DNA from 4 places in the Paenibacillus sp. PvP094 genome. Region 3 is predicted to be linked to each of the others. Evidence: riboswitches for the same ligand, from Rfam matches in the RefSeq annotation. Region 3 holds a riboswitch; each other region holds the start of a gene.
What was found. A riboswitch is a leader RNA that binds a small molecule or an ion and turns the genes downstream of it on or off. The one in region 3 is predicted to bind thiamine pyrophosphate.
Positions count from the first base shown of each region.

Region 1: it holds a riboswitch for thiamine pyrophosphate, as region 3 does, so the genes downstream of both, thiC (phosphomethylpyrimidine synthase ThiC) here and ABIC22_RS21050 (thiamine phosphate synthase) in region 3, are expected to answer to the same signal.
Region 2: it holds a riboswitch for thiamine pyrophosphate, as region 3 does, so the genes downstream of both, ABIC22_RS05555 (ABC transporter ATP-binding protein) here and ABIC22_RS21050 (thiamine phosphate synthase) in region 3, are expected to answer to the same signal.
Region 4: it holds a riboswitch for thiamine pyrophosphate, as region 3 does, so the genes downstream of both, ABIC22_RS07490 (ABC transporter substrate-binding protein) here and ABIC22_RS21050 (thiamine phosphate synthase) in region 3, are expected to answer to the same signal.

Region 1 is NZ_JBEPOM010000001.1:1,403,863-1,412,076, reverse strand. Features, by position in the region: gene ABIC22_RS06535 (alpha/beta hydrolase) at 1-377, opposite strand, end outside; gene ABIC22_RS06530 (IclR family transcriptional regulator) at 739-1,482, shown strand; TPP riboswitch at 1,604-1,717, shown strand; gene thiC (phosphomethylpyrimidine synthase ThiC) at 2,071-3,876, shown strand; gene ABIC22_RS06520 (hypothetical protein) at 3,957-4,646, opposite strand; gene ABIC22_RS06515 (hypothetical protein) at 4,825-4,992, opposite strand; gene ABIC22_RS06510 (zinc ribbon domain-containing protein) at 5,648-6,478, opposite strand; gene ABIC22_RS06505 (helix-turn-helix transcriptional regulator) at 6,552-7,502, opposite strand; gene ABIC22_RS06500 (response regulator transcription factor) at 7,587-8,214, shown strand, end outside.
Region 2 is NZ_JBEPOM010000001.1:1,178,912-1,187,125, reverse strand. Features, by position in the region: gene thiE (thiamine phosphate synthase) at 1-485, opposite strand, end outside; gene thiD (bifunctional hydroxymethylpyrimidine kinase/phosphomethylpyrimidine kinase) at 485-1,297, opposite strand; gene thiM (hydroxyethylthiazole kinase) at 1,294-2,106, opposite strand; gene ABIC22_RS05565 (ABC transporter substrate-binding protein) at 2,157-3,224, opposite strand; gene ABIC22_RS05560 (ABC transporter permease) at 3,312-4,130, opposite strand; gene ABIC22_RS05555 (ABC transporter ATP-binding protein) at 4,117-4,878, opposite strand; TPP riboswitch at 5,049-5,151, opposite strand; gene hisC (histidinol-phosphate transaminase) at 5,257-6,378, opposite strand; gene ABIC22_RS05545 (ATP-binding cassette domain-containing protein) at 6,403-7,179, opposite strand; gene ABIC22_RS05540 (ABC transporter permease subunit) at 7,204-7,989, opposite strand; gene ABIC22_RS05535 (ABC transporter substrate-binding protein) at 8,017-8,214, opposite strand, start outside.
Region 3 is NZ_JBEPOM010000001.1:4,558,366-4,566,579, forward strand. Features, by position in the region: gene ABIC22_RS21020 (hypothetical protein) at 1-999, shown strand, start outside; gene ABIC22_RS21025 (ABC transporter permease) at 1,064-1,549, shown strand; gene ABIC22_RS21030 (hypothetical protein) at 1,565-1,963, shown strand; gene ABIC22_RS21035 (hypothetical protein) at 1,960-2,511, shown strand; gene ABIC22_RS21040 (hypothetical protein) at 2,498-3,493, shown strand; gene ABIC22_RS21045 (ABC-F family ATP-binding cassette domain-containing protein) at 3,631-5,181, shown strand; TPP riboswitch at 5,291-5,400, shown strand; gene ABIC22_RS21050 (thiamine phosphate synthase) at 5,646-6,269, shown strand; gene thiO (glycine oxidase ThiO) at 6,287-7,519, shown strand; gene thiS (sulfur carrier protein ThiS) at 7,516-7,719, shown strand; gene ABIC22_RS21065 (thiazole synthase) at 7,723-8,214, shown strand, end outside.
Region 4 is NZ_JBEPOM010000001.1:1,616,544-1,624,757, forward strand. Features, by position in the region: gene ABIC22_RS07460 (Ig-like domain-containing protein) at 1-561, opposite strand, end outside; gene serS (serine--tRNA ligase) at 803-2,098, opposite strand; gene ABIC22_RS07470 (MFS transporter) at 2,475-3,707, shown strand; gene ABIC22_RS07475 (DUF2798 domain-containing protein) at 3,937-4,437, opposite strand; gene ABIC22_RS07480 (VOC family protein) at 4,610-4,996, shown strand; gene ABIC22_RS07485 (hypothetical protein) at 5,092-5,556, shown strand; TPP riboswitch at 5,729-5,841, shown strand; gene ABIC22_RS07490 (ABC transporter substrate-binding protein) at 6,051-7,091, shown strand; gene ABIC22_RS07495 (thiamine-binding protein) at 7,121-7,411, shown strand; gene ABIC22_RS07500 (ABC transporter permease) at 7,411-8,169, shown strand; gene ABIC22_RS07505 (ABC transporter ATP-binding protein) at 8,214-8,214, shown strand, end outside.

The sequences.
Region 1 (8,214 bases), 3.2 Mb from region 3:
TACATGGGAACCCAGGTTTCCTCCCGATTGGCCCCATATCCATGACTGAAGATGATGGTTTTGTTGACATCCGTGTCTGCGGGGATATACCAGCCCTGCATCGTACGGCTGCCATCTGCTGCCGGGAACGTGATATCCTCGTACTTCATGTTCTTGGCCTGCATTGGATTGGAGAACACGGGAGCTACGGTCGGGTTGGATAGTACCCAAGCAATATAGCCGTGTAAGGCAATGAAACAAAAGAGCAGAAAAAATACAACGGAGAGCAGCAACGCTACGATAATATGTTTGAACCGGATCAGCCTCGGTGATAACGAAGAAGGCAGGTCGGACACTTTCGTTTGCAGCGGGGCTTCGCTCTGGGATGTCGGAAACATGATTGCCCCTCCTTATTCAGATCAATTGAAGATAACAACGAGTTCAGATCAGATCATATGGCTTGATGTCCTTGCTTGCCTGTGCAGCAAAGTCTTGCTTATATATCTTTATCGTATGTTTCCATATAGTCAAAGTCAATTGATTGGAGGCATTTGTTACGCAATTGTTATATAGTCCGAAAGATATATGGGTAACATTTCCTGATGGTGCAAATTGCAGGGGATTTAGTCTTATAAAAAGAAAATATTTACACTTCTTATCGTCATGATTTGGCTCATTTTGGTTTACAGATGAGATCGTTTCTCATATAATTTATGTAACCAAGTTTCATGTGATGAAACATGAGGAGGGCATTATGCCATGGAAGACCGCAAACTAACCGTCCGGGCTGTGGAACGGGCGCTGGATATATTATTATGTTTTACCACACGGAGCGATCTTGGACTCACAGAAATTGCGAGCCAGATTGGTTTGCACAAAAGTACGGTTCATCGTCTGATGGCGACGCTGGAGGAGAAGGGCTTCGTCATTCGCGATGCGGCCACTGAGAAATACAGGCTCGGCATTCGAATCTGGGAGCTGTCTGCTCATATGTCCCGCAGTGATGATCCTGCCATTTTGCTGCTTCCTGCAATGGAGCGGCTCAGAGATCGTTTGGGAGAAACGGTCAGTCTGTACCTGCGGGATGGCAGTGAGCGTATCCGTATTCAGGCTGTTCAGAGTGATCAGGCCATCCGGCGGGTGGCTCCGGTTGGCGTACGTCTTCCTCTATCCGTAGGGGCATCCAGCAAGGTACTCATGGCATTTGCGACGGAAGAAGACCGGGAGGAACTGATGAATGGTCCCGAATGGCCCGTATTTATCGATCCCGAAGTTTATCTGGCCCAGATGGGTGATATCCGGGAGAATGGATATGCGACCAGCTACGAAGAACGTGAGCCTGGAGCGGCTGCAGTATCGGTTCCTATTATGGATCGAAAGGGGAATATTGCTGCTGCACTATCCGTATCGGGTCCCGTTAGCCGCCTGTCCCAGGAAACTTTGCACGAATATGCACCTGTACTGAAGGAAGCAGCCGCGCAGATGGGTCTCATGTTGTCCTGATCCGGCGTGTCTGGAAGAAAAAGGGTTGTATTTCTGACTGGCTTGCGCTAGTCTGTAATGGACAGCCCAGCGGGGCTGGAATGAATTGAATATGGAACTGCGGTACACATACCGCAACTGTTAACGTTACTGGGGGAGTCCGAATTGTCCGGACTGAGACGGGATCGCATGAGATTCCGGACCCTTTGCACCTGATCTGGATCATACCAGCGTAGGGAAGTAATCGGCGATACAACCACGAACACTGCATAATCCAGCCTTTGGCATGTCTCCACTTGAGGGAGCTTGGCATCAGGCTTGTTATGGGGTGATGGACATAGGCCGGTTCCCTCGGGAACCGGCTTTTTTATATACAGTGTCAAGCGATCAACCGCAGCAGAGGCGGTTCCCTTCTTTTGCGGGAGAGCTGGAGTTGGGTATAACCCGATTATGCCTGTGCCAGATTCTGTCTGCGCTATGCCGCTGTAATGTTCTTTCTTCGGAAGTTGGCCGCTCTTTTCTTGCCTATGCGTGGATGATATGGAACGGGTGCACGAGCGATCAAACTGGCCCATCCATGGGACGACCAACGAGGAGGAAGAGGTAGCGATGAACACAAACAACAGAACAACGGCACAGGAACATTCAGGACAGGGGTTGGAAAAGAGAACAGTGGCGGCCGGACGGGTGCAACAGTTTCCCGGCAGCCGCAAAGTTTACATTCAGGGCTCACGGCCGGACATTGCTGTACCGGAGCGTGAAATTGCCCTTCATGACACGAATACACCCCAAGGGGTGGAGCATAACGAGCCGCTGCGCGTGTACGATACGAGCGGCCCTATGACGGACCCCGGATTTCACGCCGATATCCGGGCAGGCCTGCCAGCTTTGCGTGCACGCTGGATCACAGAACGAAACGATGTAGAGGCGTACCAGGGACGTACCGTCAAACCGGAGGATAACGGGCTTAAGCCTGGAGGGAAGAGAACCGGAGCTGAAGAATATCCAGGCCTCCGCGGCAAACCGCTCCGTGCACAATCCGGACGCTGTGTCACCCAAATGCACTATGCGAGGCAGGGCATCATTACCCCTGAGATGGAGTTTGCAGCTATTCGTGAAGGCGTGGAGTCGGAATTCGTCCGGCAGGAGCTGGCGAGCGGCAGGGCCATTCTGCCATCCAATATTAATCATCCAGAGAGCGAACCGATGCTGATCGGACGTCACTTCCACGTAAAGATCAACGCGAATATTGGAAACTCTGCCGTATCCTCTTCGATTGAAGAAGAAGTGGAGAAAATGACTTGGGCGGTACGCTGGGGGTCCGATACGGTAATGGATCTTTCCACGGGCAAGGATATCCATACGACCCGGGAATGGATCATCCGCAATTCTCCGGTACCAATCGGGACGGTGCCGCTGTATCAGGCGCTGGAGAAGGTGAATGGCGAAGCCGAGGCACTCACCTGGGAGTTGTACCGGGATACGCTCATTGAGCAGGCAGAGCAGGGTGTGGATTACTTTACGATCCATGCAGGCGTACTGCTGCGTTACATACCGATGACGGCCAAACGGATGACCGGCATTGTATCCAGAGGTGGTTCCATTATGGCGGCATGGTGCCTTGCGCACCATCAGGAGAACTTTTTGTACACGCATTTTGAGGAAATCTGTGAAATCATGAAAAGGTATGATGTAGCCTTCTCTCTCGGAGATGGACTCCGCCCGGGCAGCATCTATGATGCCAATGATGAAGCCCAGATGGCTGAACTTGCTACGCTTGGTGAACTGACACAGATTGCGTGGAAGCATGATGTGCAGGTGATGATTGAGGGGCCAGGACATGTGCCGATGCACAAGATTAAGGAGAATGTCGACCTTCAGATGGAGATCTGCAAGGAAGCACCGTTTTATACACTTGGTCCGCTGACAACCGATATTGCACCAGGCTATGACCATATTACCTCAGCCATTGGAGCGGCGATGATCGGCTGGTTCGGAACGTCGATGCTCTGCTATGTGACACCAAAGGAACATCTGGGCCTGCCGAACAAGGATGATGTCCGGGAAGGCGTTATTGCTTACAAGATTGCGGCACATGCCGCTGATCTGGCCAAAGGCCATCCGCGTGCACAGCGCCGGGATGACGCGCTGTCGAAGGCCCGCTTCGAATTCCGCTGGCGGGACCAGTTCAACCTGTCACTGGATCCGGAACGTGCGCTGTCCTATCACGATGAGACACTCCCGGCTGAAGGGGCCAAGGAGGCCCATTTCTGCTCCATGTGCGGACCTAAATTTTGCAGCATGCGCATTACGCAGGATATTCGTGCCTTTGCCGCAGACAAAGGATTATCCGAGAATGAGGCTGTGGCAGCCGGAATGCAGGAAAAGGCTGAGGAATACCGAACCCGAACCTAAGCGCCATTACAGCGCAATTTGGGCAGCCTAAGATATATAAAAGCCGTTCTCTCCACTACTGGGAGAAGAACGGCCCCTAACTAACGCCTACCGATATTCAATTGCTGCTCCAAATAAGATGCCAGCGATGCGAGCGGGCTGTAAATCTCACTTCCCGTATTTGCTGAAGCAAAGGCAGCTGCGGGAGCCATGGATAGCTGAGCAGCTACAATGGTTTTCTCTGGTGACTGTGCAGCTAGTTGCTGCAAGCCCGTTGTCACCGCCTCCATATATCCTTCCTTATCGCCGCGCATGATCAGCTCAAATGTACCAGGAATTAATGCGGCCTTTGTTCTCGAAGCAGCCACAACGTTTGCCTGCCCGTTAGTTTCACCTTGCTGTAGTGCTTCATTCACCCGCGCCATCGTTCCTTCAACCGTTGCAGGATTGGTAAAAGCTAGAATGTATTCCTGCGAATCCTGCTGCAGCTTCTGCAATAATGGATCATCAATACCGATAACGGGGATGGAGACTTGCTGTGCTTCGTGCGCCAGTACTGCAGCGAATAGGGTACAGGTGACCAGAATCGCATCTGCATGACATTGGGCAATCCACTTTAATGTCTGGGATACCTTTTCTCGAATGACAGCGTCTGAGAAGTTCGTATCCTGCTTAAGGCGATCCAGACCGGGATCAACATAATGCACAAGTTCCACTTCATAGGGGGCGAGCGCCTCTTCAATGAGTGCGATGTTGGAGTAGTGAGCGTGATAACAGCCGATTGTGATCATAATGACATCCCCTTCGCCAATGCTTCTTTTTGTGAGTCGTGAGTGCTGCGGATATTAATCCATTATAGGAACGCGACCGGGAACTGTACAGCGTTTAAACCAATGCCAATAACCGTCCCTCCACCAAACGGCAGAAGGACGGTTCTATAATCAGACTCCAATACAGTCAGGTTTCATTTTATCGCATGGAAGGAGATGCGTTCTTTTGAGCCATTTTTTGCTGCAGAATCTCGTGAAAGGATAGACCTTGAGTGTTCTCATTCTCCTTTTTGGGAGCAGTGGTCGCCGTGTTGCGCGGATATTGATGGTGGTACGGGATCATTTGCTGAATAGGCATGCGGATCATCTTGGTTCCTCCTTTTGGTAGATATATAAGTTGAGCCTATAAACGTTACACTTAACACTGCGATTGCAGTACCCTCTTCCGATCGCTGTTATCCCCAGATTTTTTGAATTCCCTCTTTAAGGGGAAAATCCGGTGATAAAGGCGAGCGCTTCGCTTCTTCAGTGAGTCCTGCCCTCTCCGTTGGGGTGTAAATATTAAATTCATCTTATATGGGCTATGTATTTGAACAGGTAGTCGTTCCAAGTGCGCATATAGGTACATGTGACTTGTTAGACGAAATCGGGAATTTATGACGTAATTCCAATTGGATTGTAGTGATTTTACCCCGTATTCAGGTGTTGTAAACGGTTTTAGGGAAATTCAGGAATAAAGAACCTGAAATACAAGGTTTGATATGGGAGGATCGAATCGGGTGTTAAGTGAATAGTCCCAGTTTCAGGAATGTCAATTGTGTCGAAAATAAGACAAATTGTCTGGGAGAGTAGGTATCATTGTAGCTAACTAACTTGGTACCATAGTCGGTTGTCGTAAGTGGGATGGGGGTCGTTTTATACGTGTTTTGCAGGCGAGAGAGGGGAGCAGCACCAAAAAAAGCCATCCAACGAGCTGGATGGCTTGTGCAACGTTAATTAAGAAATGTAAATGATAATTATCATTATTCTGTAGTTGGCCTAGCTTGTTTTACCGCAATATAGATATCGACTTGAACATGGGCAGGATCCATACTCCGTTCATCATATAACTCGAAATCGCCCGTGAATGTTCGCTCGTTCTGATGGCTCCAGCCCCAAACGGCGCCCCATGCTTCACCTACAACTTCTGTCATTGGACCCTTGCGGGAGGTGAATACGGCGTATGTTGCTGGTGGCAATTCAACCGAGTTCATGCCAGCTGGTAACGTTTCATCCGCAGCTACCTCGTGGCCTACGAGGATGGTGTATTCCCCGTGTATACCATCGGTATAATCTGTATAGCAGCCGTATCGGGGTGCTTCCGATGCAGGGATGTGCTCTGACGAGAAGTAGCGGCTCCACAGATCCTGAATGCAGCCTTGGCCGCTCATCTCGATCGCGTTGGTCGTTCTGGCTGATATGCCAGCCAGGCGTTTGCCAGGAAGTGCAACATATCGAACAGGTTGAGTTAAGATGGACTGGTCTTTATCGGTAAAATGAGGTTTGGTGCTATCTACGTAATTTCTTACCGCCGATGCGGTTTTTCCTTCTAGATTGGAGGGGCTCCATCGTTTCAAAAAGGGAAGCTGATTGCGCAGCATTGCCCGTGCTGATTCCTCATTCATACCTTCTTCGATGAGGATCGCGGTGCACATCTCAATCATGCCTTCCAGCGTAATATTGGGCTGTTGGAACATGCCTTCTTTGTAGCAATAGATGCAGTATTCACGGGTTGCACTTCCATCTGCTTCCGTTCCGAATTGGGTAGGGGGGGTCAGCGGCATTCCGCAGCTCTGGCATATCGCGACGTTCATTTATCATTTCCTCCTCGTTATGTACAGCTTGAATATAGATGAAGTATACCGAGAGGAACTGGACATCAGTCTGTCAGGTTTGCGAAGGGGCGGCGTAATTTTGCACGATTTGTTCTGCAATTCGGCGAATCTCGTCACGTATATGAAGAGGCTCCAATACCTCGGCATCTGCGCCAAAGCCAAGAATGAACCCGTACAGCCAGTTATCTTCCGGAAAAGCCACCTGACTTATATAATATCCCTGGCCGTCGGGGATCACGTTCTCTATGCCAAACCACTCTTCAGCGGTATGACGGACACGGGAGTGGAACCTCATTTTCATGGCAACTGTGTTCCCTGGAGTCGCCCACTCCTGCTGCCAGGGCCTGTCCTGCAGGTTGATGGGTTTGCGTTCAAAGCTTCCATGAGCAAGTGTCACGTCCTGCATACGGACCAGTTTGAACATGCGAAACTCATTACGCTCATGACAGAACGCATAGAGGTACCAGGAGTGCTTTTTAAGAACAAGGGTATGAGGATCGACGGTTCTGTGAGTTTGGGCTCCTTCGGCGCTGCAATAGGTAAAGGTGATTGAACGCAGCTGATCCAGTCCCTGTTCAATGATTTGCAGTTTGTTTTGCAGCGCTTCCGGGTGGGTCCACATCGAATAATCCACAATGAAGCGATTCGTGTCGGCCTGAAAGTCATCGTTTTTGGATTCCGGCACAATGCTGCTTAGTTTCTCCATCAACAGTTCCCGTGCTACATTGGTATGCGATGTGGAGACGCTGCGCAGTGCGGTAACAATAGAGGCCAGATCCCGGTCAGTCAACACGTTTCGATCCAGGCGGTAACCTTCCGCAAGGCCGATGCCACCGCTCATGCCCTGGTACGTCACGACAGGAATACCTGCCTGGCCCAGGGTATCAATATCTCGATAAATGGTACGGACAGAAACTTCAAACGTGTCTGCCAGATCCTTGGCCTGTACACGGCCGCGATTGATTAGTAGTACAACGATGGCTAATAAACGGTCCAATTTCATAAAAAAGGTTTCCTCTCAATGATTTATATGTTGGATTCAGATATGTTATATTGTTGAGCATCACATATAGGAGTGGGATAAGCAATGAAGCGAATTACGATTCTGATTGCGGACGATGAAGTGGAGATCGCTGATCTGGTTGCTTTGCATTTGCAAAAAGAAGGATACCACATCGTCAAGGCATACGATGGCAAGTCGGCCCTGCAAGCCATTCAGACGCAAGTGATCGACTTGGCCGTTCTGGACATCATGATGCCAGGCATGGACGGTTATGAGGTCACCCGCAAGATTCGGGAACAGCACCACATGCCGATCATTTTCCTGAGTGCCAAAACGTCGGATATGGACAAAATTACGGGTCTCGTGATGGGCGCTGATGATTACATGACCAAGCCATTCAATCCGATGGAGCTTGTAGCCCGGGTGAACTCCCAGCTTCGTCGTTCCTTGCAATTCAGCCAGTCTATACCTGTCCAGCGTTCCATTCTGGAGAAGGGCGGACTCGTCATCGCGCCGGATCAGCATAGCGTAACACTCTACGGCAAACCGGTGGAACTAACACCGAAGGAGTTCGACATTCTGTATCTGCTCGCAAGTCACCCCAAGCAGGTGTTCAGCGCGGAAAGCATTTTTGAACAGGTATGGGGAGAGGCCTATTACGAGAGCGGCAATACGGTAATGGTCCATATTCGAACCCTGCGCAAAAAGCTCG
Region 2 (8,214 bases), 3.4 Mb from region 3:
AGTTCCGCCACCCCGGCGGGGCCCAGCACAGCGTGGGCATCCGCCTTGGAGCGCGTCGGGTACATGGGCCCGACGCCAAGGTAGTCGGCGCCCGCCTGCACGGCACGGCGCGCCTCAGCCACGGAGTGGGCGGATACGCCAAGCATCCGCCCGGCTCCGATGCGGGCGCGTACCAGCGCCGCGTCCGCATCGTCCTGGCCGACATGCATGCCGTCGGCCTGCACGGCAACAGCCAGCTCCACATCATCGTTCACGATGAACGGAATCCCGTGCTGGCTGCACACCTCGCGAAGCTGCATCGCCAGCGAGATGCGGGCTTCGCCAGCAAGGGCGCCAGTTCCCTTCTCGCGGAACTGGAACAGCGTGATACCGCCGGCGATAGCTTGGCGCAGCACATCCACAGGGTCCAGCGTTGTATTCACGCTGCCCATCACCAGGTACACCTGCATGGCCTGGCGTACCGCTTCTGCACCCCATCTGCGCATCACTGCTCACCCCGCTGTCTGCGCTGATACGCAAAATGATTCGTTGGCCCGTGTCCGGCCCCAATCCCCAGTTCATCCTCAATGGCCGCCTGAATGAACGCTCGCGCGGTTGTTACGGCAGCCAGGACAGACGAGCCCTTGGCCAGTTCCGCCGTGATGGCGGCAGAATACGTACATCCGGTCCCATGGGTGTGGCGTGTCACGATGCGTACGTTCTCCAAATAGTGAAAGGACGTGCCGTCATAGAGCACATCAACAATCATCCCATTACCTTCAGCATGTCCGCCTTTGACCAGAGCATACGCAGAGCCCATGTGCACGATTCGTCTGGCGGCTTCTTCACGATCCGTCAGATTGCGGATGGTCATTCCGGTGATCAGTTCGGCTTCCGGAATATTCGGCGTTGTGATTAATGCATGTGGAAGCAGATCCGTGATCAGGGCGTGCACCGCCTCCTGCTGAAGCAAAGGGGCACCACCTTTCGCTACCATGACCGGATCAATGACCAGATTGGTCCAGCCGAATTGCCGCCATTTCTCGGAAACCAAGCGAATGGTTTCTGCACTGAAGAGCATGCCTGTTTTTACCGCTCTGGGCTGGAAATCTTCACCTGTGGAGTCGAGCTGCTGGGCAATGCCTTCCAAAGGAACCGGATAGACTCCCTGAACGCCTAGTGTATTCTGTGCGGTAACCGCAGTAATAACAGACAAGCCGTAAGCGCCCAGCTCCTGAAAGGTTTTCAAATCCGCCTGAATGCCGGCCCCGCCGCCATTATCCGACCCGGCAATCGTGAGTGCCTGCGCCATACTCATTGGGGATCACCGCCAAGCTGTCGTACCTGAGCCTGCTGTGCAAGCACGTCCGGAGTTACCAGCGCGAGCTGGTTTAACAGCTCGATCTGGAAACTGCCTGGCCCGAGGTTGGCTGTGCGCGCTGCCGCGATCTCGGCTGCAACGCCGTAGAAGGCAAGGGCTTCAACAACACTGCTTAGCAATTCTTCTCCTGTCGGTGCAACCGCAGCAAAGGCACCGATGATGGAGCTGAGCAAACATCCTGTGCCAGTGACCTGAGTGAGCAGGGCATGTCCATTTTGCGTTAGGAACGTGGTCCGCCCATCCGTAATGATATCCTCGCGTCCAGTGATAACGACAATACAGCCAAGCTTCTGTGCTGCCCGCTCGGCGATTCCGGTGCGGTCACCTTCGCCTTGGCCTGCATCGACACCCTTGATGCTCCAGTTCTCGCCTATGACATTGGCGACTTCCGCTACGTTACCCCGCAGTACGGTAAGTCGAAGCTCGCGCACGAGCATCTGAACCGTATCCGTGCGATAGGCCGTAGCGCCAGCTCCCACCGGGTCAAGTACAACTGGCACATGATGGGCATTGGCCGATTGTCCGGCGAGGCGTATGGCCTGAACAACCTGGTCATCGAGTGTGCCAATGTTGAGCACGACCGCTCCGGCCATTTTAGCGACATCGGCTACCTCTTCATGTGCGTAGGCCATGAAGGGAGAGGCGCCCAGTGCGAGCAGACCGTTGGCCGTAAAGGGAGCAACCACGAGGTTGGTGATATTGTGAACAAGTGGATTTTGAGTACGAACGCGTGCCAGATATGACATTTGAAATTCCCTCCTGATAAGCCATTATTTTTTAGCAGCAACTGTACTTTTTACTTCTCCTGCAAGTTGATAAACGCATCCTCGGACTGTACCGAATCCGGAACCAATTCACGTTGTACCAGCCACTTCCGCACGTTTTCCCAGGATGAAGGTTCCTGCCAGCCGAACAGGATACCTTCTTCAGTCATGAGCGGCAGCAGAATGTCCAGACTTTTTGTTTCAATTTCCCGATCCAGCGGGGACGTCTCATTTTCGTGTGCGAGCAGGATGTTCAATGCTTCTTCCGGATGCTCGGTCACATAGTTCTGACCTTCCTGGATCGCTTTGACGAAGCGGGTGAGCTGATCCTTCTTCGCCTCAATTCCCTCGACGCTTGCTGTAAGAACGAGTTCGTAGTAATCCGGCACGCCGTAATCGACGGGGTTAATTGACTTAACGGGATGACCTTCTTTCTCAAGAATCAACTGTTCATGATTGATAAAACCACCCATGATCGCATCGGCCTGACCGGAGGCCAGCGAAGGGATCAGATCAAATCCGACATCCACCAAATTCATGCGGTCTGGATCGCCGCCATCCTGACTAATCATCGTACGCACCATGGCTTCATATAGGGGAACGGAGGAATATCCTACCGTCAGTCCTTCAAGATCTTTGGGCGAGTTCACGTTGCCGTCCGTTTCCGTCAGCAGATGAACGAGTGGATGCCGAACGACAGCGGAGATGGATCGTACGGGAATGCCTTCTCCACGGGCTAGCAAAATTTGCGGCTGATAGCTCAGCGCCAGGTCCACTTTGCCAGCGGCTACAAGTTTGAGTGCATCATTTGTATCGGCAGGCATCTGAATGTCCACATCGAGACCTTGGTCTGCGAAATATCCATTCTCCTGTGCTGCGTATATAAAGGAATGGACTGCATTCGGATACCAGTCGAGCATGATGGACAATGAATCATGGTCACCAGACGACGATCCGGTTGTTGTTGAATCTGTGCCCTGTACCTGGGGATCGGAATCGGACGATGATGGGTTCGCACCCGTATTGCCACAACCGCTGACGATCAGTAATAAACAGATGAGGGCAGGAAGCAGGATGTGAATGAGTTTCTTCTTTCTCATGGATAAATGGGCCTCGTTTCTTTCATTTTTGTTTGGTTCCAATCGCTGATATGTTTTAAAGAGATCGACAGGAAGGAGCAGCACTTGTTATCTCATTGCCGATTGCCTTTTAATCGACTTTCCTCTGCGTGCATGCTCTGCATTCCGCTTCAATCCGAGGACTCGCTCCAGCCAGGCAATAAGCACGAACAGACCGATGCCCAGCAGGGATAACAGCAGAATGGATGCAAACATTGCATCGGTATTCATGCTGCTGGACATTCTGCGGCTGAAATAACCAAGTCCTTTGCTGCCTCCGAGCCATTCGCCAATGGTTGCGCCGACCACGCAGTACACCACCGACATCTTCAATCCGGAAAAGAAAGAGGGCAGCGCAAGAGGTACCTGAAGCTTGCGGAACAGATCCCACGTGCTTGCTCCCATGGTCATCAGCAGTTCGCGCTGTTCCGGGTCGCCTTGACGGAGACCATCATAGGTGCTGACCACAATCGGGAAGAATGCGATCAGAAACACCACAGCGACCTTACTCCAGAGTGTGTAGCCAAACCACAGAATGAATACAGGAGACAGGGCAATCAGTGGAATTGTCTGGCTGATTACGATGAAGGGATACAGCGCCTTTTCAATCGAACGGCTGAGGTGCATGCCTGCTGCCAGAGCGCTTCCGGCAACGATGGACAAGCCGAAGCCAACCGCAACCTCCACCAATGTGGCAGGCAGATGGGTTCCCAGGAGCAGATGCCGATGCTCAACTAGAGAACTCGCTATTGATGTAGGTGCAGGGATGATGAAAGAAGGGACCCAGCCCAATCGCACGATGCATTCCCAGCTGACCAGCATCAGGAGAAGAAGCGCAGCGAACAGGCCGTAGCGGGCAAGCCATCTGCTGACGTTAAAGCTTCGCATGTAGTTGTTCCTCCAACCGTTGTCGCATCTGTATAAGATCGGGATCGTAGACCATGTCCGAGTGTCTCGGACGGGGTAGAGGCACCGTCATGTCCAGCAGCTGCCGACCACCAGGAGTGAGAAGGACAATCCGGTCACTTAATAACAGGGCTTCTTCAATATCATGCGTGATGAACAGCACCGTTTTGCCGAGGCTTTCCCACAATTCAAGCAGCCAGCGATGCATCTCCCGCTTGGTCATGGCGTCAAGCGCGCCAAAGGGTTCGTCCAGCAGCATCAGCTGTCCTCCTGTCAACAACGTGCGCAGCAGGGCGACCCGCTGCTTCATGCCGCCGGACAGTTCGTCCGGGTAGGCATGCTCATAGCCGGATAAGCCGAATCTGTCGAGTCCGGCCATAATGGAAGCGCGCAGCTTCACCTTGTCCTGCTTCCTCGGGGCAAGCTCCGAGGGAAGCAGGCAGTTCTCCATAACCGTCCGCCAGGATAACAGCAAATCCTTCTGCGGCATGTAGGCGACTCGCCCAAGTCGCTGTCCAGGCGGCACCCCAGCAATTTCGATCGTGCCGTCTGTCGGTTCAAGCAAGCCTGCCAGCAGCTTGAAGAGTGTGCTCTTGCCCGACCCGCTGGAGCCGATCAGCGAGACGAACTCTCCCTTTTTTACACACATCGACACATTGGAGAGGATGGGGGAATGTCTCTGATCCGGAAAAGTAAAGGTCATGTTGTCAATCTGTACATCGTTGCTCATTTGGTTCCTTGACCCCCTTGGAATAAAAACTGCCTGAACGGAAATGCACGTTGTTTGCGATCTGTATGTAAGTAAATGCGAAAAAGCCCGCCCATTTCCGGAGAAATGAGTGGGCCTGTTAAGTTCAACCGACATTCATGTTCATATGAATATGAAAAAAATCCGTTAACTGAAAGTCCGCTCCACTTCCCTCCGCTGGTATGATCCAGATCAGGTTCAAAGGGTCCGAATACATTTATTCGTCTCAGCCGCAAGGCTCCCCTAGTGCAATCGTTCAAGATATGCAGTTGTGTACACAGCATATATCACGTGCCCGCGAGATGTAAAGAGGGCGGCTTAAAAGAAGTGTGCGTAAAGAAGTTAGGAAAGTGACCTATTCTAATTGTTTGAATGTAACAGTGAATCAAGCTCACCGATCAGACGGGCAATCTGTTCAGGTGTGCCAATCGTAATCCGAAGCCAGGTAGGCATGCCGAATTCGGCACCGCCGCGGACAGAGATGCCTCTGTTTAACAATTCTTTGGTAATCGGGCCACTATCCTGCAACAGATCCACCATCATGAAATTCGTTTCGGAAGGGATGTAGGGTAACTTCCAATGATCAAAGGACTGCATTAACGTTTTCCGTCCCTGACGATTGTAGTGCAGGCAATGAGAAACAAATTCATGATCATCCAGGCTGGCTGAAGCAGCGGCTTGGGAGATGGCTGTCAAACTGATGGGCAGCTTGACCCGGTTAATGCCTTCAATGATGCTTTCATTCCCGATGCCATATCCAATTCGCAGGCCGGCAAGTCCATATATTTTGGAGAAGGTTCGCAAAATAATCAGATTATTATACTGCTCCAGCAGCTTAACCGTATCAGGATAATCTTCACTTTCCGCAAATTCATAATACGCTTCGTCCAGGACAACCACGACATGGGAGGGCACATGTTCGAGTAAACCAAGCAGGGCATCTGCCGTGAAAATGGTTCCGGTTGGATTATTCGGATTGCACAGCCAGATGATTCGGGTAGAAGCATTGATCCGCTGCCGGAATTGCTCCAGGTCCAGTGAATGGTTGACCAAAGGCACTTCATGAATAACCCCGCCTGCCAGCAGCGTAGCGCCCTTATACCAGTTAAAGGAGGGGACCGGAATGAGTGATTCCTCGCCGGGATTAAGATAGGCTTGGGCGGTAAGGGTTAGGAGCTCGAATGATCCACTGCCAAATACCAGTTGGGAGGTACGCACACCCAGACGTTCCGCAAGTTTGTCTCGCAGCAGTTGGCTGGAACCGTCGGGGTATTGAGCCAGAAGATCGGAGCTCAGCGATCTGACTGCTTCCGCTGCCAGGGGAGAAGAGCCAAACGGATTCTCGTTCGCTGCAAGTCGATCTACACTTTCCAGTCCCAATTCCCGCCGGATCTGTTCCATGGATTTGGCAGGTGTATAAGCCGGAATTTGATTTAACAGATCTTTAACAGGAGGAGAGGGAACGGTTGAGAGGGATTGCATAATCATACCTTCTTTCCAGTGGAATTAGATCGAGAATGATATCTGTTTCTGGGCTATCTGCTGTGGTGTCTCTTGTGGAGGAGTCAACAAGCGATTTAGAATAAGATTTTCAAAATGAGCAAACCCGCTGTCCCGAACACGTGGACGCTCCAGCGTAATTCGGGTATCCATCGTTATATGACCATCCTCGATTAACAGCACCCTGTCAGCGAGCGCAACCGCCTCACTGACATCATGAGTGACCAGAATGACAGTCAGATCTTCTTCTACCCACAAGCGTTCGATTAATTGCTGCATTTCAATTCGGGTCAATGCATCCAATGCACCCAGCGGTTCATCCAGCAGCAGTAAACGCGGATGACTTGCGAGTGCCCGTGCCAAGGCAACACGTTGTTTTTGTCCGCCAGATAATACCCCCGGCCAGTCACCTTCACGCTCTCCAAGTCCTACATTGCGAAGCGACTGGCGTGCATCTTCCTTGTTCTTGTCGGGGATTCCCAGCCGTACATTGTCGAGCACGGATTTCCAAGGCAGCAGTCGGGCTTCCTGAAACAGAAACCGTGTCTCTGGTGCTGTACTGCCAAGCTTTCTGTTGCCCAGCATAACGCTTCCGGAAGAGGGGGATTCCAGCCCGGCGATCAGACGCAGCAAAGTGCTTTTGCCACAACCACTTCGTCCAACGATGGCTACAAATTCCCCTTGTCTTACATTGACATTGATGTCGGATAGAATTGTCCGCTGATCATACGATTTCTGAACCCTATCTACTTGAAGAAAAGGACTGATCTGACTTGTGCTCATGGATCAATTCACGCTCCTTTGGCTTTACTTGCGGGATAGAGCCGGGTTCCAGCGCAGCCAGCGCCGTTCCAGCCATTTGGCGATGGTATCGGACAGCTTGCCCAGCAGGGCATATAGCAGAATGCTTAAGACGATTACATCCATCTGCATGAATTCCCGCGCATTCATCGCCATGTAGCCAATCCCCGCATCCGCCGCAACCGTCTCGGCTACGATAAGGGTCAGCCACATAATGCCAAGTGCATAACGAATACCCACGAGAATGGAAGGCAGTGCACCAGGTAGGATAATGTCTTTATAAAGGGACCAACGGCTGAGGCCATATACTTTGCCCATTTCAATCAGACCGGGATCGACCGATCGTATGCCGTGGAACGTATTCAGATATACCGGAAAGAATACACCCAGTGAAACGAGAAATAATTTTGCTTCTTCACCGATCCCGAACCACACAATAACGAGGGGGATCAATGACAGATGCGGAATGTTACGGATCATCTGTACCGAGGAGTCGGCGATCTTTTCCGCAAGGGAGGAGATGCCGTTCAGCACTCCCAGCAGAAAACCCAGACCCCCACCAATGAGGAATCCTCCCAAAGCTCGTCTGGCGCTAATACTGATATTGTTCAGTAGTTCACCGTTACCAAGCAGACGAATGAAGGCCTCCAGTACTTGAGCGGGACGGGGCAAAATATTGGCTGCAACAACTCCGGATGCAGTCAGCCATTGCCACAGAGCCAGAATGAGTAGGGGTACAACAAAAGGAATGAACTGGTTAAACCATGCCCGGTTAAAGGTTTTGGACCGCACGTTATGCCTACCTCCTTGCTTCCTTCGTTATTGACTACCTGGAGCTGGAAGTTGATCTTGAAGTGCATCACTCCAGAATGTGCTCACATCGACTGCCTGACCAAAAATTCCCGCTTGCTGAAACGTATCTGCTACGTCCTGTTCGGACTTGATTGCCTCATCAGAAATGGCAACAATACGTGATGGGCGTTGTGCTTCTCCATCCGTGTAGGTTTTAAGGGCTTG
Region 3 (8,214 bases):
ATGTTGTTTGCTGCTAAACCAGGAAGTACAAATTATACCCAGACGGTAAGGTTGATGAGGGAGAGCAGCGCTGAATTAAAATACGAGTGGCTGGCGATCCGCAGACTGATGTTATTTGTGTGCTCCTTTGCACTGGCTATCGGTTGTATATTACTGCTTCATCAAATTGAACGAAATCATGTTCTATACGATCCGGTAAGAGATGACCGCATGTTTGGAGCAATGGCCGAAGCTGAACTGAAGCAGGCTGCCGAAAAAACAGCTTTGGACCGAGAGGTAATGGGGCGGTTAGGCATGAAACGTGGAACTAGTTATGATGACGTGTTTAACATGTTACAACAGGTTTCCCCCATCCCATTAGACTCTGATACACAAACTGAAACGAGTCTGCGCATCATTCAAAAGCTCGAAATATACAACAAGCAGTACTTGCACTGGTGGGAGCTGCTGATTGCCATCTTTATCGGCGCAGCCGGATATTACATGCCCATTTGGCTCATGATGTTCCAGCGTAAAATGCGAAGCATGGACATGAAGCATGAAATTTACCAATATCAGACGGTGATCTCCATTTTGCGTGAGATGGACCGGATGTCCGTTGAAGAGATTTTGGAATGGCTTAATCGCTTTGCCGTCATTTTCAAACGACCACTGCAAAAATGTCTGCTTCACTTTGAACATGGACCCGAAAATGCACTTGAGCAGCTGAAAGAGGATGCAGGATTGCCTGAGTTTCAGCGTTTGGTAGACAAACTGCAGCTTGCGCTGGGTAAAATTTCAATCCGGGAAGCGTTTGATGATCTGGACAGCATGATGGCTTTTTATTTTGATCAGCGGAAGCAGGAGTATACCAGAATGATAGATGTAAAAGCCTCATGGGGCAGAATGATTGGCTTTGCACCTATGTATGCCCTTATTTTTCTCTATCTGGTGATCCCGCTTGTTGGTATGAGCTTCCTGCAAATGAACATTTATTATGAACAAATTCAGAAACTGTAGCGGTTCAGGTTGAACCCGTTCAGGCTGATATACATTTATTTATCAAAACATAGGAGGATTTAACATGAACAATGCTTCAAGTGCTTTAAAGGTAGCCGCAGGGATCTTTTTGACGATTGCCCTTATTACGATTGTGGTACTTCTGTTTATTTCTGCTCAGGAGGCGACCAAAACAGCGCAAAATAATTTTGCGGATATTCAGACAGAATTGTCTCAGGCTGCATTTACGGTGTATGACGGGACAACGATCAGTGGCTCCCAAGTTACTAACGCACTGCGTAAGTATGCGGACAAGGATCAATTTGGTATCCAGGTCATTACAGGAAAAAACAAGGGTGGTCAGTGGTATGGCAATGAGTTGAACATTTCTCAGGATATTAATAATGCGGACTACGGTTCAGTCGTTGCTCCAGATAACAAAGTGGGCAGTATTAATCAGACGATGAGCGAAAAGGACAATCAATACGTTAACCCAAGTGGAAAGTTCAAGGCCGTAATCGTTAAAGACAAATCAAATGTGGTGAGAGGACTAATCTTCCAGCAATCCTGACAGGAGTTGGTTTCATTGTCCCAGAATACTCAGCAGCTCATGTTGTTTTGTACCGCAATTGTCCTGTTTGTAACAGCCTGCCTGTATGGACAACAAAGCGTTAGCGTATTGGTCAGTGCTTTGAGTTCCAGTGTGCACACGAATGAAGACATGGAAGGAAGAATAAATACAACATTAAGAATGAGCAAACCCCTTCGTTACAGCGGAGCTGAGGTGTTACATACGGTTAGACAAATGACGGGTACAGCGGTCGAAGTGCAGGTTGACGGGAAAAAGTATACGATAGACCCGCTTATCAACCGAAGTGTGACTATACCTGTTCATTTGTCGGCCTCCTATAAACCGGAGTTTATAAGAACTGATAGCGGGGAATTGCTTCGAATTGCATTTTGGAGGGAGGCCAGTATCAATTGATAAATGCTGTATCCAAGCTGCTAGCAGTTATGCTGGCAGTACTTCTGCTATATGTATATCCGACTGCGGAAACGGCAGATCGACAAGACGATATAGCGCGAATGGTCACATATCAGACGGTTACCCGTTTTGTGGATTCGGTCAGAACGAAAGGTTATATCTCTCCTGGGATGTATGCCGAATTTGAAGAACAGCTGGCGCGAACAGGCAATGTTTACGAGATTACCATGGAACATCTGCACAAAAAATATGTTCCTCACTACACGGATCTGATGGATCAAGGTACATTTACAGGAACGTATGAGACGGTACAGGATGCATATTACTCAGCGCAAATCTTAGAAAAATTGTTCCCTGTCTCGGGCACGTACGCAGCCGATGATCCGCTTCGTAGATACACACTGACCATGGGTGACTTTTTCACGATTACACTTAAAAATACCAATCCGACATCAGCCATGCTGATTCGCGAGTGGCTGAATGGTACGGCTCCTGCGGCAGCAGTGTTTACCACATATGGAGGCATGGTTCTCAATGAAGATTACTGATTTGTCCATTGTGTTTGTTCTGGTATTTCTACCCTTTTTTTGGATGGTTTCTCGGAATACCCATGATGCGGATGAAGCTCAGCTTCTTAATCAAAGGTATAGATCAGCCCTCCAAACAGCTGTATTGGACGCTGGAAACGTAATGCACCAGAATGAGAAGCAAAACAGTGAGGCAGGATATGATTCCACCAAATTCGTAAAGGCAGATAAAGAACTGGCTCTTCAGACATTCACTCAGACGATGGCCTTAAATATGGGCATACATGACGATCCAAAGGCAATACAAGCACTGTTGGATTACATACCGGCCATAGTTGTACTGGATTACGATGGTCATTATATCTTAGCTAAGGAAGCGGAGATGACTGGTGAGATTGATGATTCGTACCACCAGGTATGGAGTCCTAAAATGCCTTATACATATTCAGATTCAGACGGCAGCAGCATTAATTTTACACTCGACGGTTATGTATATGCTTATGATGCCGTTCAGGGTAAATGGATTGAAGGTTTTCAAAGGGAACTCGCTTCGACTAGTGGAATTCCATTGCTGCAAAATTCAGATTCGTTTGAGCAGGTCAGACAAACTCGCATCGTCATGAGCGTACAGGAGAATCTCGCCGAAGTCATTAATCGGCATAATGAGTTTGCAAGAAGAAACGGGATATCCTATACGTTTACCTTGCCTCTTATTTCTCAGGAGGATTGGTACAATACAATTAATGATACGGGGATCATGGCCTTTATTCAGGGCTTGCCTGTAGGGAGCCAGAAGGTAAACACCTATGCCATCGGAGGAGGAAGGTTGGTTAAAAGAACAGCAGTCATTGGAGGGATAGAACCTTCTACCGGCATAAAATATTATTATCCAGCAACTTGTAAGAATAACTTCCGAGCTGAAGAAGTTTTTACCGATGTGAAGCAGGCTGCGGCAGCGGGGTATTTTGAGGGGAATTGTTACATTAACAAGGTTGTTCACTGAGTATGACTGCTGCGCCTACTACATTGCTTTCAGAAAAGGCAGGTCCTGTGCTAAAATAGGGTTTCAGTTCAGAACTTGACCGGTATCAACAATACCGAATAAAAGTAATGTTAAATAGATAGGAGCAACCTCATCTCATGAGTTTATTGTCAGTGGAGAACGTCAGTCACAATTTTGGTGACCGCACGTTATTTAAAAATGTATCTTTTCGTTTACTTGCAGGAGAGCGTGTAGGCCTGGTCGGAGCAAATGGTGTAGGAAAGTCCACTTTAATGAACATTTTGACCGGAAAATTGCTGAAAGACAGCGGGAAAGTAGAGTGGACACCAAAAGTCCGTTACGGATATTTGGATCAGCATACCAAGCTGACTCCTGGCAAAACAATCCGCGACGTTTTAAAAGATGCCTTCCTTCCCCTGCTTGAACTGGAAAAAGAAATGATGGCCATTACAGACCAGATGGCTGACGCAGACCCAGACCAGCTTGAAAAACTGCTGGAAGAAATGGGTGAAATCCAGGAGCAGCTTGAGCAGGGCGATTTTTATTTGATTGATGTAAAAGTGGAAGAAATGGCAAATGGCCTCGGATTATCCGCTATTGGGCTTGATCGTGACGTCGCTGCTCTAAGCGGGGGACAACGGACCAAAGTATTGCTCGCCAAGTTGTTGCTCGAGAAACCGACGGCTCTTTTGCTGGACGAGCCAACAAACTACCTGGACGTGGAGCACATTGAATGGTTAACTCGATATTTGAAAGATTACCCTTATGCATTTATTCTGATTTCGCATGATACGGAGTTCATGAATGAAGTCGTTAACGTGATTTATCATCTGGAATTTGCTAAATTGACGCGTTATGCTGCCAACTACAATAAGTTTCTTGAAATGGCAGATATGCAAAAAGCACAACATATCGACGCTTATGAGAAACAGCAGGAATATATTAAGAAACAGGAAGATTTCATTCAGCGTAACAAGGCAAGAGCCTCCACTTCCGGACGTGCCAAAAGCCGCGAGAAACAGCTGGGCAAGATTGAACGAATCGATCGCCCGGATGAAGCAGCAAAACCGACATTTAAATTCAAAGATGCCCGTGCCAGCAGCAAAACAGTATTCGAGGGAATTGATTTCGAGATAGGTTATTCCTACCCTTTGCTGCCTAAGATGACAATGACCATTGAACGTGGTGAGAAAATAGCCATTGTTGGATGTAACGGTGTAGGTAAGTCGACACTTCTTAAAACCATATTGGGCAAAATCCCGCCGATCAGTGGTAAAACGTTCCTGGGGGATTATCTGGAAACGGCTTACTTTGAACAGGAAGTTCGGGCTGGCAACATTACGCCAATTGAAGATGTGTGGAACGAATTCTCCCATCTAACTCAGAATGAAGTACGCGGGCATTTGGCCCGCTGTGGTTTGAAAAACGAGCATATCACTCGTCCGCTGAGTGCACTTAGTGGGGGAGAACAAGCGAAAGTTCGCTTGTGCAAGCTTCTGATGCGTGAAAGCAACTGGATCCTGTTTGATGAACCGACAAATCACCTGGATGTAACAGCAAAAGCGGAGCTAAAACGAGCCTTGCAAGAATTTAAAGGTACAGTACTGCTCGTTTCCCATGAACCTGAATTTTATCAGGATTGGGTCACCAAGACATGGGACGTCGAAGCCTGGTCTGAGAAAAACTAGTTGTTGCGGAGCAATTTAGTGCTCTACAATCAAAACATTCATCAACATGAGTTTGAAAAATCAACGGTGACAAAAAAAGGTGACTATGGTAACATAGGCTACAACTTCATACGATCACTAGGGGGGCCGCTCGTTGCGGCTGAGATGGAATAATGCGATTCCGGACCCTTTGCACCTGATCTGGATTATACCAGCGTAGGGAAGTGGCGCGTTTTAGTTAATGATATGGGCAAATTAATATTCGATTTTGTAGCGAATGTGAATGCTCACAAGTGGAACATGAAGGTATCTCGTATATATCAGGGCTATGGTTTAATAGCTTGTATACCTGACAACTGGCATGTAAAGCTCATTTAACTAACTGGACATGTTATCGCGGCCACTCCCTACGGGAGTGGCTTTTTTGTGCTTACATATTGTGACGGCAAGGAAGGTGAAACCAAACGGATACCTTTAAAAAACCTGTGAATTCACTATCGTTTGAACTGCATGCTGTTTCGCCAGGGGTAGGGGATCAACAACGTTTTCTGAAGATTGCAGCGGATGCATGGCCTTGGCTTGACTATATCCACATTCGGGAAAAACATCTAACCACTGAACAAAAAATTCAATGGGCTCATAGTTTGCTGAACGCAGGAATTCCATCTGACAGGATCGTAATCAATGGTCTATGTGAGCTGAATAAGTTGGAAAAACATGTTTTCATTCAGAGGATTCATTGGGGCCAGTCCGATATGGCGACTACTCAAGGCAGCAGCCTGAACAAAAGCGATCGACTTCGTCTCGGTATTTCTGTTCACTCTCTTCACGAAGCTAGAGTAGCTGAAGAACGGGGAGCGGATTACCTCTTTTATGGTCATGTATTTTCCTCCAGCAGTAAACCTGGGAGCAAGCCGAGAGGGATATATGCACTGTCTGAAATATGCTCAGCTGTTTCCATCCCCGTAATTGCCATTGGCGGTATTGGACCGGCAAACATAGCAGCTGTACGTGCAGCTGGTGCAAGTGGTGCCGCAGTAATATCTTCTATCTGGGCCAGTGATAATCCGGAAAGCGCGGCAGCAGCCTTGAAGCGGGCTATCGAATGAATAACGGAGGTGAATGAATGAGCAGAGAAGCAAGAGGCCGAAGACGAAGAGGCAGCATTTACCGAAATGGAGCAGGTTGTACGACACAAATACGTGGAGAAATTCGTGGCAAGCTTCATGCGGAAACTATTGTTGTGGGAGGAGGCGTTATAGGTTGTGCCATCGCGTATGAGCTAGCTTCACGAGGTAAAGAAGTGATTTTAATCGAGCGTGCGCGTATTGCAAGTGAGACATCTTCTGCGGCAGCGGGCATGTTAGCTGCAGACAGCGAGACGTTTCATACTACTGTGATGTCAAAGCTAGCATATGAAAGTAGAAAACGACTGCATCAGCAAAAAGAACAGCTTGAACTACTAAGCGGCATTGAAATTGGCCTGCAGCAGAGTGGATTTATTACACCATTTCGGAATGAAGCCGAGATGAAAAAGTATAGCGATTCGAGAAGAAGTACAGTTTTGCCTACAGAGCAAATGTGGTGGGATCATTCCAATCTTCAACGTGAAGCCCCATGGATAAGCAAGGAAGCTTTCGGGGCTCTGTATAGAGCTTCAGAAAGTGAACTTCTCCCTGTCAATTTGGCACGTGCCTATGCGGGCGCAGCTCAAACAATGGGAGCCAAAGTAATCGAAGGTGTACAGAATGTAAGTCTAATTGCCGACTCGAGTGGAATCCAGGGTGTGGAAACGTCGATTGGAAGATTAACGTGTAAACATGTTGTTGTCGCAGCTGGATTACAAGGTGGAGAGATATTGAAGCAGGTGGGTCTTAACCTGCCCACTCTTCCAGTGAAAGGTGAAATTGCAGCAATACAATTTGCGAAACATGATGCAGATTACAGACCTGACAAGACTGTTTATGCAGATAATGTATACATTGTCCCCAAAGCAAACGGCGAAGTTTGGATCGGAGCTACCAGTTTACCGGGGCGCTCAGATCGGGAAGTTACTGTTGAAGGCATTCAAAAGCTGCTTGCATCCGCAGCAGGGTGGGTCCCTGGAATACAGCAAGCCCAGTTTATCCGTGCCTGGGCAGGGGTTCGACCATCAACCCCTGACGGTTTGCCTTATCTGGGAGCTTGTAAATGCGTACCCGGGTTATATACCGCGTTTGGACATTACAGAAATGGCATCTTACTTAGCGCAATTACCGGCAGCCTGATGGCTGATCTGATGGCTGGCCATTCTTCGGAGGAGCTTGGCATTGATGAATTGAGTCCGGAGCGTTTGAGCAGAAAGGAGATTATGCAGTGAACATCATCGTAAACGGGCAGAGCATGAACATTGAGGACGATTTAAATCATGTAGATCAGCTACTGCAATCTTTTAATTTGCAGGTGAAAACTGTGGTGGTTGAGTTAAATCGCCAAATTCTGATGAGGGAGCACCATGCATCGACCGTTTTAAGAGACGGAGACCGAATTGAGATCGTACATTTTGTGGGAGGCGGTTAAAACATGCTGAAGATAGGACATCATTCATTTCATTCTAGATTGTTGTTGGGTACGGGCAAATTTGACGATTTGGATATACAGAGTCAAGCGGTAGAAGCGTCAGGAACCGAAGTGCTGACTTTTGCAGTTCGACGCCTCAACTTGGAAGATCGGGATAAACGCCACTTCCTTGATACACTCGATTTGAAGCGATTCACTTTACTCCCTAATACCGCGGGTGCTTCCACTGCAGAAGAGGCCGTCCGAATCGCTGAACTTGCCCGTGCCTCAGGACTTTGTGATATGATAAAAGTAGAAGTGATCGGAGATGGGATCACACTGCTGCCAGATCCGATCGAAACGTACAAGGCCTGCGAGATCCTGTTGGAAAAAGGATTCATCGTACTGCCTTATATCTCGGATGATGTGATTTTAGCCAAACGGCTGCAGCTGCTTGGGGTTCATGCAGTCATGCCAGGAGCTTCACCGATCGGAGCAGGAAGAGGCATTATCAAC
Region 4 (8,214 bases), 2.9 Mb from region 3:
TTTACCCTGCAACAGCACCCGGCCAGGGGTATTGCCCTTGATCTTGCCGTTTTCCACGACAGCTGCTGCATTCGAAACGCTCCACACGATCTCGGAGGTGACATCTTCTTCCTTGCCGCTCGCACGTACAATGCTGACTTTTGGCAGTGCACTTTCACTGCCTTTGACAAAACTATAGGATTTGGGCGAAGCCTTGATGCTTTTGATTTTCTCGGAAACCTGGACAACGAGCTGCGCCTTTGCCCCATCGACTTCAACATGAATCGTTGCCTCACCCGCTGCTACTGCCTTTACTTTACCTTTCACAATGGTTGCAACTGCTGCATTACTCGTAGACCACGTAACCCCTGCAGTCACATCCTGCTTGTTATCAAACCCTTCAACTTCTGCCATCACCTTCAGCGCAACCGTCTGTGACACACTTAACTTCTGCGGGCTGCTGTTGGTAATTTCAATGGAGGTCACGTCACCTGTAGCCGCCAGAATGTGTGATGGAGCCAAGATGGCACATACCATGATCAGTGCAAGCATTCCTCGAAGTGTTCGTTTTACTCTTTTCATTGCTACCTTCCATCTCCCATAACCCAATATTTTACTTCTATTATATTATATCGGAGATTGAATGCATAATAATGAATTTTGCAGTGCTAGGATGGTCTAAAGAAGTGGGATTCGACAATTTTCCAATCAACCTTTCTACGAATTAAAGCTCTACGCCGTTTACATTCAAGAAAATAAAAAACAGAACCCATAAAGGGCTCCGTTTCTGTCTTGCTGCCAACTTAACTTATAGTTCAGGCGGTTACTCTTCATCTGGAAGCGGCAAAGTCAAATATTCAGCACCGCCCATGTAAGGCTGAAGGGCCGCCGGAATACGAATGCTTCCATCCTCCTGTTGGTGATTCTCCAAAAGTGGAATGAGGATCCGCGGTGATGCCACTGCGGTATTGTTCAGCGTATGGCAGTAAGCCAGTTTACCTTCGGCATCTCGACAGCGAATGTTCGAACGGCGCGCCTGAAAATCTTGCAGGTTTGACGACGAATGGGTTTCTCCATAAGCGCCCCGGCTCGGCATCCATGTCTCAATATCGTATTGTTTATACGTTTTCTGCGACATGTCTCCAATACACACCGCCACCACACGATAAGGCAGTTCCAGCAACTGCAGCAGCTCTTCAGCATGTCCGGTAATTTCCTGCAGCATACGCTCTGATTCCTCTGCATCCGGTGCACAGAGAATGACCTGTTCGACTTTGGCAAACTGATGCACTCTGTACAGTCCTCGCACATCACGGCCGCCTGACCCGACCTCACTGCGGAAACACGTCGATATACCAGCCAGCTTGATCGGCTTCTGTACATCCACAATCTCATCGGCATAATACGATACGAGTGGTACCTCCGAGGTTCCGACCAGCCACTTGTCCTCCCCTGCCAGCTCATAGACCTGATCACGTCCTGTTGGGAAAAATCCCGTGTTCACAAGTGCATCCTCCCTGACCATGAGAGGCACTTCCATAGGGGTGAACCCATGCCCCAGCAGCAAATCAAGTGCAAGCTGCTGAACAGCCCGGTGCAGAAGCAGCCCTGCCCCTTTCAGCACATAGCTTCGTGTCCCTCCGATCTTCACCCCCCGCGGGATATCAATCAGATCATGAAGCTCCCCGAGCTCCACATGGTCCTTGGCTGTGTACGCGAATGTCGGTGTTTCCCCCACACGTCGCAGCTCCACATTATCCTCGTCCGATGCTCCAAACGGCGTATCTGGTGATACGACATTAGGCACCAGCCATTGCAGCCGGGTCACTTCCTCCTGCACGTCCGCAAGCTTCGCTTCGACCTGTTCCAGCTTCTCATTCAGCTGTTTCACCTGAGTTCTTAATCCTTCGGCCTGTTCACGGTCCCCGGCTTGCATCAATTTTCCGATATCCGCTGATAAGGTGTTCCGCATTCTGCGTCCTTCTTCTGTTTCCTGCAAAAGCGCTCTGCGCTCCTCATCCCGTTCCAGCAATGCACGAATGCTAATATTGATTTTCTTCCCGTCTGCCGCCGCCTGCACTTCATCTGCATGGGCCCGAATCCACTTCATGTCCAACATGGTCACCGTCTCCTTTGGCTAAAAAAATGCAAAGAGCGCCCTCATCCCTTGGGACGAGGAGCGCTCTGCTCGCGGTGCCACCCAACTTGCCGAATCAGGATACCCTGTTCCAGCCTCTTGGTCCGCGATAACGGGCGGTTCCGGTTAACTTGGGGATGGATTCGCTCCCCTGGCGATAACGCCTCCGAGTTGGATGCTCTTCAACGGCATGGTTCCGATCTGTAATTGTTGTGTCTCAGTATATACGAACCATGAACCACTATGCAAGTCCTACCAAATCCTTACACATGCTGTTATGATAGACTTGTTTGCACTCGGACGTATGAGCCAAAGTAAGCTGACCTTAAATTGTACATAGGTATAGAAGGAGTTCTCCATGAAAAAATTGTTATGGATCGGCTGCCTGTCCTATTTTCTTATCGGACTTGCACACGTGGTCCTCGGTTCCATTCTGCCTGTCGCACTAGAACATTATGGCAAAGATTACAGTCAGGGAGGAACACTGATCTTTGCCCAATTTGCCGGATTCCTGGGCGGTGTACTGTTATCCCCTCCGTTAAATCGTCGCTTTGGCAAACGCGGCGGGTTACTTATCGCTGCAGCTCTGCTATGCATTGCAGAGTTATCCTATATGCTGCTGCCTCCATGGGGTCTCATGTTCATCATTGCACCCGCAGCCGGTTTCGGATTCGGCATGATTGAAGCCGTAATCGGTACGATCATCATTGCCGCCATCAAAGAAAATACCGCAGTTGCGATGAGCAAGCTTGAAGTATTATTCGGAATCGGAGCCATGGTCATGCCGCTGATCGCCAGCGGTCTGATCTCGGCAGGGTACTGGCGCATGTCCTTCCTCGTCGTTGCCGTCTGTTCAGCACTGACATTCCTCTTCTGGGCCAGAATGTCATTCGGGGAGCTGGATCATGCACTCAGCAGGCGCCAGCCAGATGCCGCTGCTGGACACATCCATGCGGTGGAAGCTTCTGATGGTGTGTCTCCTTCAGACCGTGACACTACCAGTTCAATCTATCGAGGCCGTAATCTGGCCCTGATGATCTTATTCGTTGTATTTTTCTTTCTCTATGTCGGCACGGAGATGAGTCTTGCCAACTTCATGCCTGCCATTCTGATTGAAAAAATGAACATGAAGGAAGCTGGAGCAGCACTTAGTGTTACCTGCTTTTGGATCGCGATGTCTGTTGGAAGACTCTTCGCCGGATATATCGCTGAAAAGTTCCAGTATCGCGTGTACATTTTGTACAGCTGTCTGGCAGCTGTGCTGCTAATGGCCATTTTCCCGTTTACCAACCAGATCTGGTCTGCTTTTCTAATTATTCTCCTGCTTGGGCTGGCTTTTTCAGGGGTTTTCTCCATTGCTCTCGTTTTTGCCAGCAAAATGCTGCCAGGAACAGAAGAGTCTACACCCAGTATCCTGATTGCATCTGGCGGAGTCGGCGGCGCCATTCTGCCTCTGCTTACCGGTTGGAGTCTGGATCATCTGGACATCAATCAATCCACATGGATGCTTGCGCTATTTTCTGCAGGTCTGCTTGTAATCAGCTTGGTTGCTTATCAGTGGCAGAGCAGACAACATGTAGGTTCCGTTTGATTACCGTCTTGCAAATCGTATTAAAATCACCAATTAAGCTATAATGTAAAGAGGTTCCGCAGCGCATGCTTCGGAGCCCTTTTTGCTTCAATTATCGCACTGTAGATTGAAACTCTTGCCGTTCAATGGTCTACATCATGATTGCCCAGGAAATAGTTTGCGGCAGGTTTTTTCATTTCTGGAGTAAAAAATATTAGCATTAATTTATGAATTACATTCAGCAGGTTTACTAAGCTTCATTGTTGATCAAGGGAGCTACCACTTCTTTCCCTTTAATAAATGTACGGAATACATAGCGAACAAGGGGCCCAATAATGAGAAGCTGCAGCGGAAGGGCCAGGCTAAAGTTACGAGTGATGGTGTGAAGATAGGTTTCGAGGAGCGATTTACCCACCAACTGATTCGCAAAATAAGACGTGACCATACCATACAAGGACATGATCAAAACCATGCCAACAACCATGCAGCAAGACATGGCCACAATACCGAGAAGCTTGTTGGACTTGTCAAACGGCAGTGAAAAAGCAACTTTCTGGGCTACCGGACCGACAACAAAGGATTCCACTAGGAAAGCAATAGCAAAACACAAAACAAACTGAAACAGTAATTCAAGCGGGGATAATCTACCGATTAATCCGTTGTAAATCAGGTTGAAGGACATCATCACGATGACCATTCCTGTACACATCATCAAGCCAAAATAAATATGTTCTTTCTTCGTGGTTGGCAACTCTCTCTCATCCTCTCTGTTTACTCTGCCAATTATAAAGATCGCGAATATCTCCACATAAGTGAACATTCTGTGAATTTGATTTAAATCATATTTGACAACTCGGAATTAGGAATCTATCATATCCCTTAATATGTAAGAAACGATTTTCTGAACTTGGGAGGTTTTCATGATGGGTTTTCAAAAACGTATTGACCACATCGGCATTGCTGTACGTGATCTGGAGACAACACTGCGTTTCTATACGGAGATTGTAGGACTGGAATTGAAAGATCGGGTAACCCACACGAATGGTGTTATTCAGCTCGCTTTCCTTGGCTTCCATGGTAGTGATGAAACGGAGATTGAATTGATTCAGGGATACAGCGATAAACTGCCTTCCGAAGGAACGGTGCACCATTTCGCTATCCACGTGGAGGACCTTGATGCGGAATATAAGCGTATCCAGGCGACGGAGGCCGAGTTTATTGACGGGGAGATCGTTACGCTGCCCAACGGCTATCGCTATTTCTTCATCTATGGACCGGAGAAAGAATGGATTGAGTTCTTCCAGCGTTAAACCATGTACCGTTTAAGGAATATTCAATTCCAGGAACCCGTGGGTATAATGTGACCTGTCACGCATTATTCCCCCCTATATTCAAGGAGTTCGCCATGAAAAGACTGATGCAAATGATCGCCGCTATTACTGTCATATGGGCATTATGCTACACCGTATATTTTTCAATTCTAGTAGGAGAATCTTTACTCGTGACTTTAAGCAACAAACCACTCCCCCAATCCACAGTCCTGGTTCAAGAGACAACCCTATCCATTCCTGCGGAGTATTTCGAGTATACTTGGAAAAACAATACGAAATATAACGAATTTTCAGCAATCGATGTGCCAACCTCCCCTGTAAATGTACCTGCCGGTTCAACGCTCTTCATAACCTTCGATCAGACTCCTACAGAAATTACATTTATTGAACAGGGGATTGCGTTAAACAGTTGGATCAGACTAGATCATTCTCATCATACAATCGAAGCACCTGATACTCCTGGAATATATACCTATTTGTACAGTGCAAGTTGGTTTGAAGGCAGCGTTAGTTACGTGATCAAAATCAAAGTTCAGTAAATCAAACATGTACCCGTCTGCCTTCAAACAAAGATCGAGTCCGATCTGCTTATCCTTTCTGATATTTGATACATTCCCACAGGCAAATCACCCTTGGCTATTCCATCCAGTTCCTGACTGGACACATCCCGGCCTCTGGCCTATAATTACACCTAGTAATGCCTGTAACTTCATAGTTTCCCAGGGGAGTCGGAATTGGCCGGCTGAGAGTGTATCCCATCAAGATACTAACCCTTAGACCTGATCTGGATCATGCCAGCGTAGGAATCGGAGTATATCGAATTGGCCCAGCCATGTGCTGCAGCCACCTCTCTAACGCCTGCACGCGTCCCGGATTACGGGGCGCTTTTTTTGATGGTATCTTTTTGACACAAAAAGTACGTCATCCGGATCATAGCTGGTATAAATCGAAGGATTTATGCACCATGCTTGGATATGAAGCCAAGGAGTACCCCGCGCCACTGGCCGGACCATATGAAGGAGAGAAAAACAAGATGAGATGGCGTAAAATGATCGGACTCCTGCTCTTGTGTGTGACACTGGTCACCGTCGCTGCATGCGGCAGCAAGGAAGCAGCGCCTGCAGGACAGAACGGCAGCAGCACCACTGAAAACAGCAGCGAAGGTGACAGCGCAGCATTGAAGGATGTTAAGGTCGTGCTCGACTGGACACCCAATACGAATCATACCGGGCTTTATGCCGCCGTGGATCAAGGATTTTACCAGGCAGAAGGCTTGAATGTCGAGATTGTGCAGCCGGGAGCCGGCGGTGCGGATACGATGGTAGCCTCAAACGAAGTTCCTTTTGGGGTAAGTTATCAGGAGAGTGTAACACAGGCCCGTACACAGAACGTTCCGCTCGTCTCCATTGCAGCAGTCATTCAGCATAATACGTCTGGATTCGCCGCTCCGGTGGATCGAAACATTAAATCACCCAAGGATTTCGAAGGCAAATCCTATGGCGGCTGGGGATCACCGGTTGAAGAAGCGGTTATGCAATCCATAATGGAAGGCGAAGGCGCCGATGTGTCCAAAGTGAAGAATATCAATATGGGCGACACCGACTTTTTTACCGCAGTGAAACGGGACATTGATTTTGCATGGATTTTCTATGCCTGGACCGGCATTGAAGCCGAGCTGCGCGGTGAACCCCTCGACATGCTGTATGTGAAGGATTATTCCGATGCGCTGGACTATTACACGCCTGTACTCGTGACGAACGAGCAGACCATTCAGAATGACCCGGAGCTGGTGAAGGCGTTTATGAAGGCTACTTCCGAAGGGTATCAATATGCGATTGATCATCCCGAAGAAGCGGCAGACATTTTAATCAAGGCTGTACCTGATCTCGATAAGGACCTTGTGGTGGCAAGTCAGAAATGGCTGAGCCCGAAATACAAGGATGACGCTCCGCGCTGGGGTGAGCAAAAACAGGAAGTGTGGCAGAACTACACGGACTGGATGTTTAGCAAAAAACTGCTTGATGAGCAGATCGACGTATCCCAAGCCTATACGAACGAATTTCTACCCCAATAAAGTTGAATCGAAAGGAGCCGTGATTACTCATGGCAAGCACACTGCTTAGCATTCAAGTGATTCCCAAAACGCCGAATGGCGAAAATTCTTATCCTTATGTAGATCGGGCCATCGAAGTGATTCAGCAATCTGGCTTGAAATATCAGGTTAATGCGCTCGACACCACGATGGAAGGTGAACTGGAGGAACTGCTGGAAGTTGTCCGTAAAATGCATGAGGTGCTCGTGGAGGCTGGCAGTCCAAGCATCATCTCCCAGATCAAAATCGCCCACAGCCCGAACGGCTTCAGCATGGATACCCTGACGGAGAAATATCGCTAATGCATACGTACTTCAAAAGTGTATGGCCGCCCATTGTGGCGGTTATTCTCTTTATAGCCATATGGCAGGGCGCCGTTTCCCTGTTTCATATTGAGAAATGGATGCTGCCCGCACCTTCGGACATCGCGCACGAAGCCGCTTCCCAAGCAGAACGCCTAGGCATGCATGCCTGGGCGACCATTCAACTTACATTAGTTGGCTTCGCCGCTGGCACGCTGGTTGGGCTGCTGATCGCCATGGTACTGCATCTGATTCCATTTCTGAAATCTGCCCTGTATCCTTTACTTATCCTTAGTCAAAATATACCGACCATTGCGCTCGCTCCGCTCCTGCTGATCTGGTTCGGATTCGGACTGCTGCCCAAACTTATTACCATCATCCTGGTCTGCTTCTTTCCCGTTGCCGTCGCTGCCATGGATGGCCTGACACGTACGGATGCCGCCATGATGAATTACATGCGCATGGCGGGAGCGAGACGCGGCCCAATTTTCTGGAAGCTGGAGCTCCCGCACGCACTGCCTTCCATCTTCTCCGGTGTCAAGATTGCTGCTACTTACAGCGTTATGGGTGCCATTATTGCTGAATGGATCGGAGCCGACAAAGGGATCGGATATTACATGATGCTTCAGAAGTCCGCTTACCGGACAGATCGTCTATTCGTTGCGATTATGATTATTGTCGCGCTCAGCCTGCTGCTCTTCCTGTTCATTGCCCTGCTGGAGAAGCTGCTCGTTCGCTGGCGACCACAGAAGCGCTGAAATCGCAGCAGAAGCACTATACAAGGTTAGGAAGTGAATGTGAGA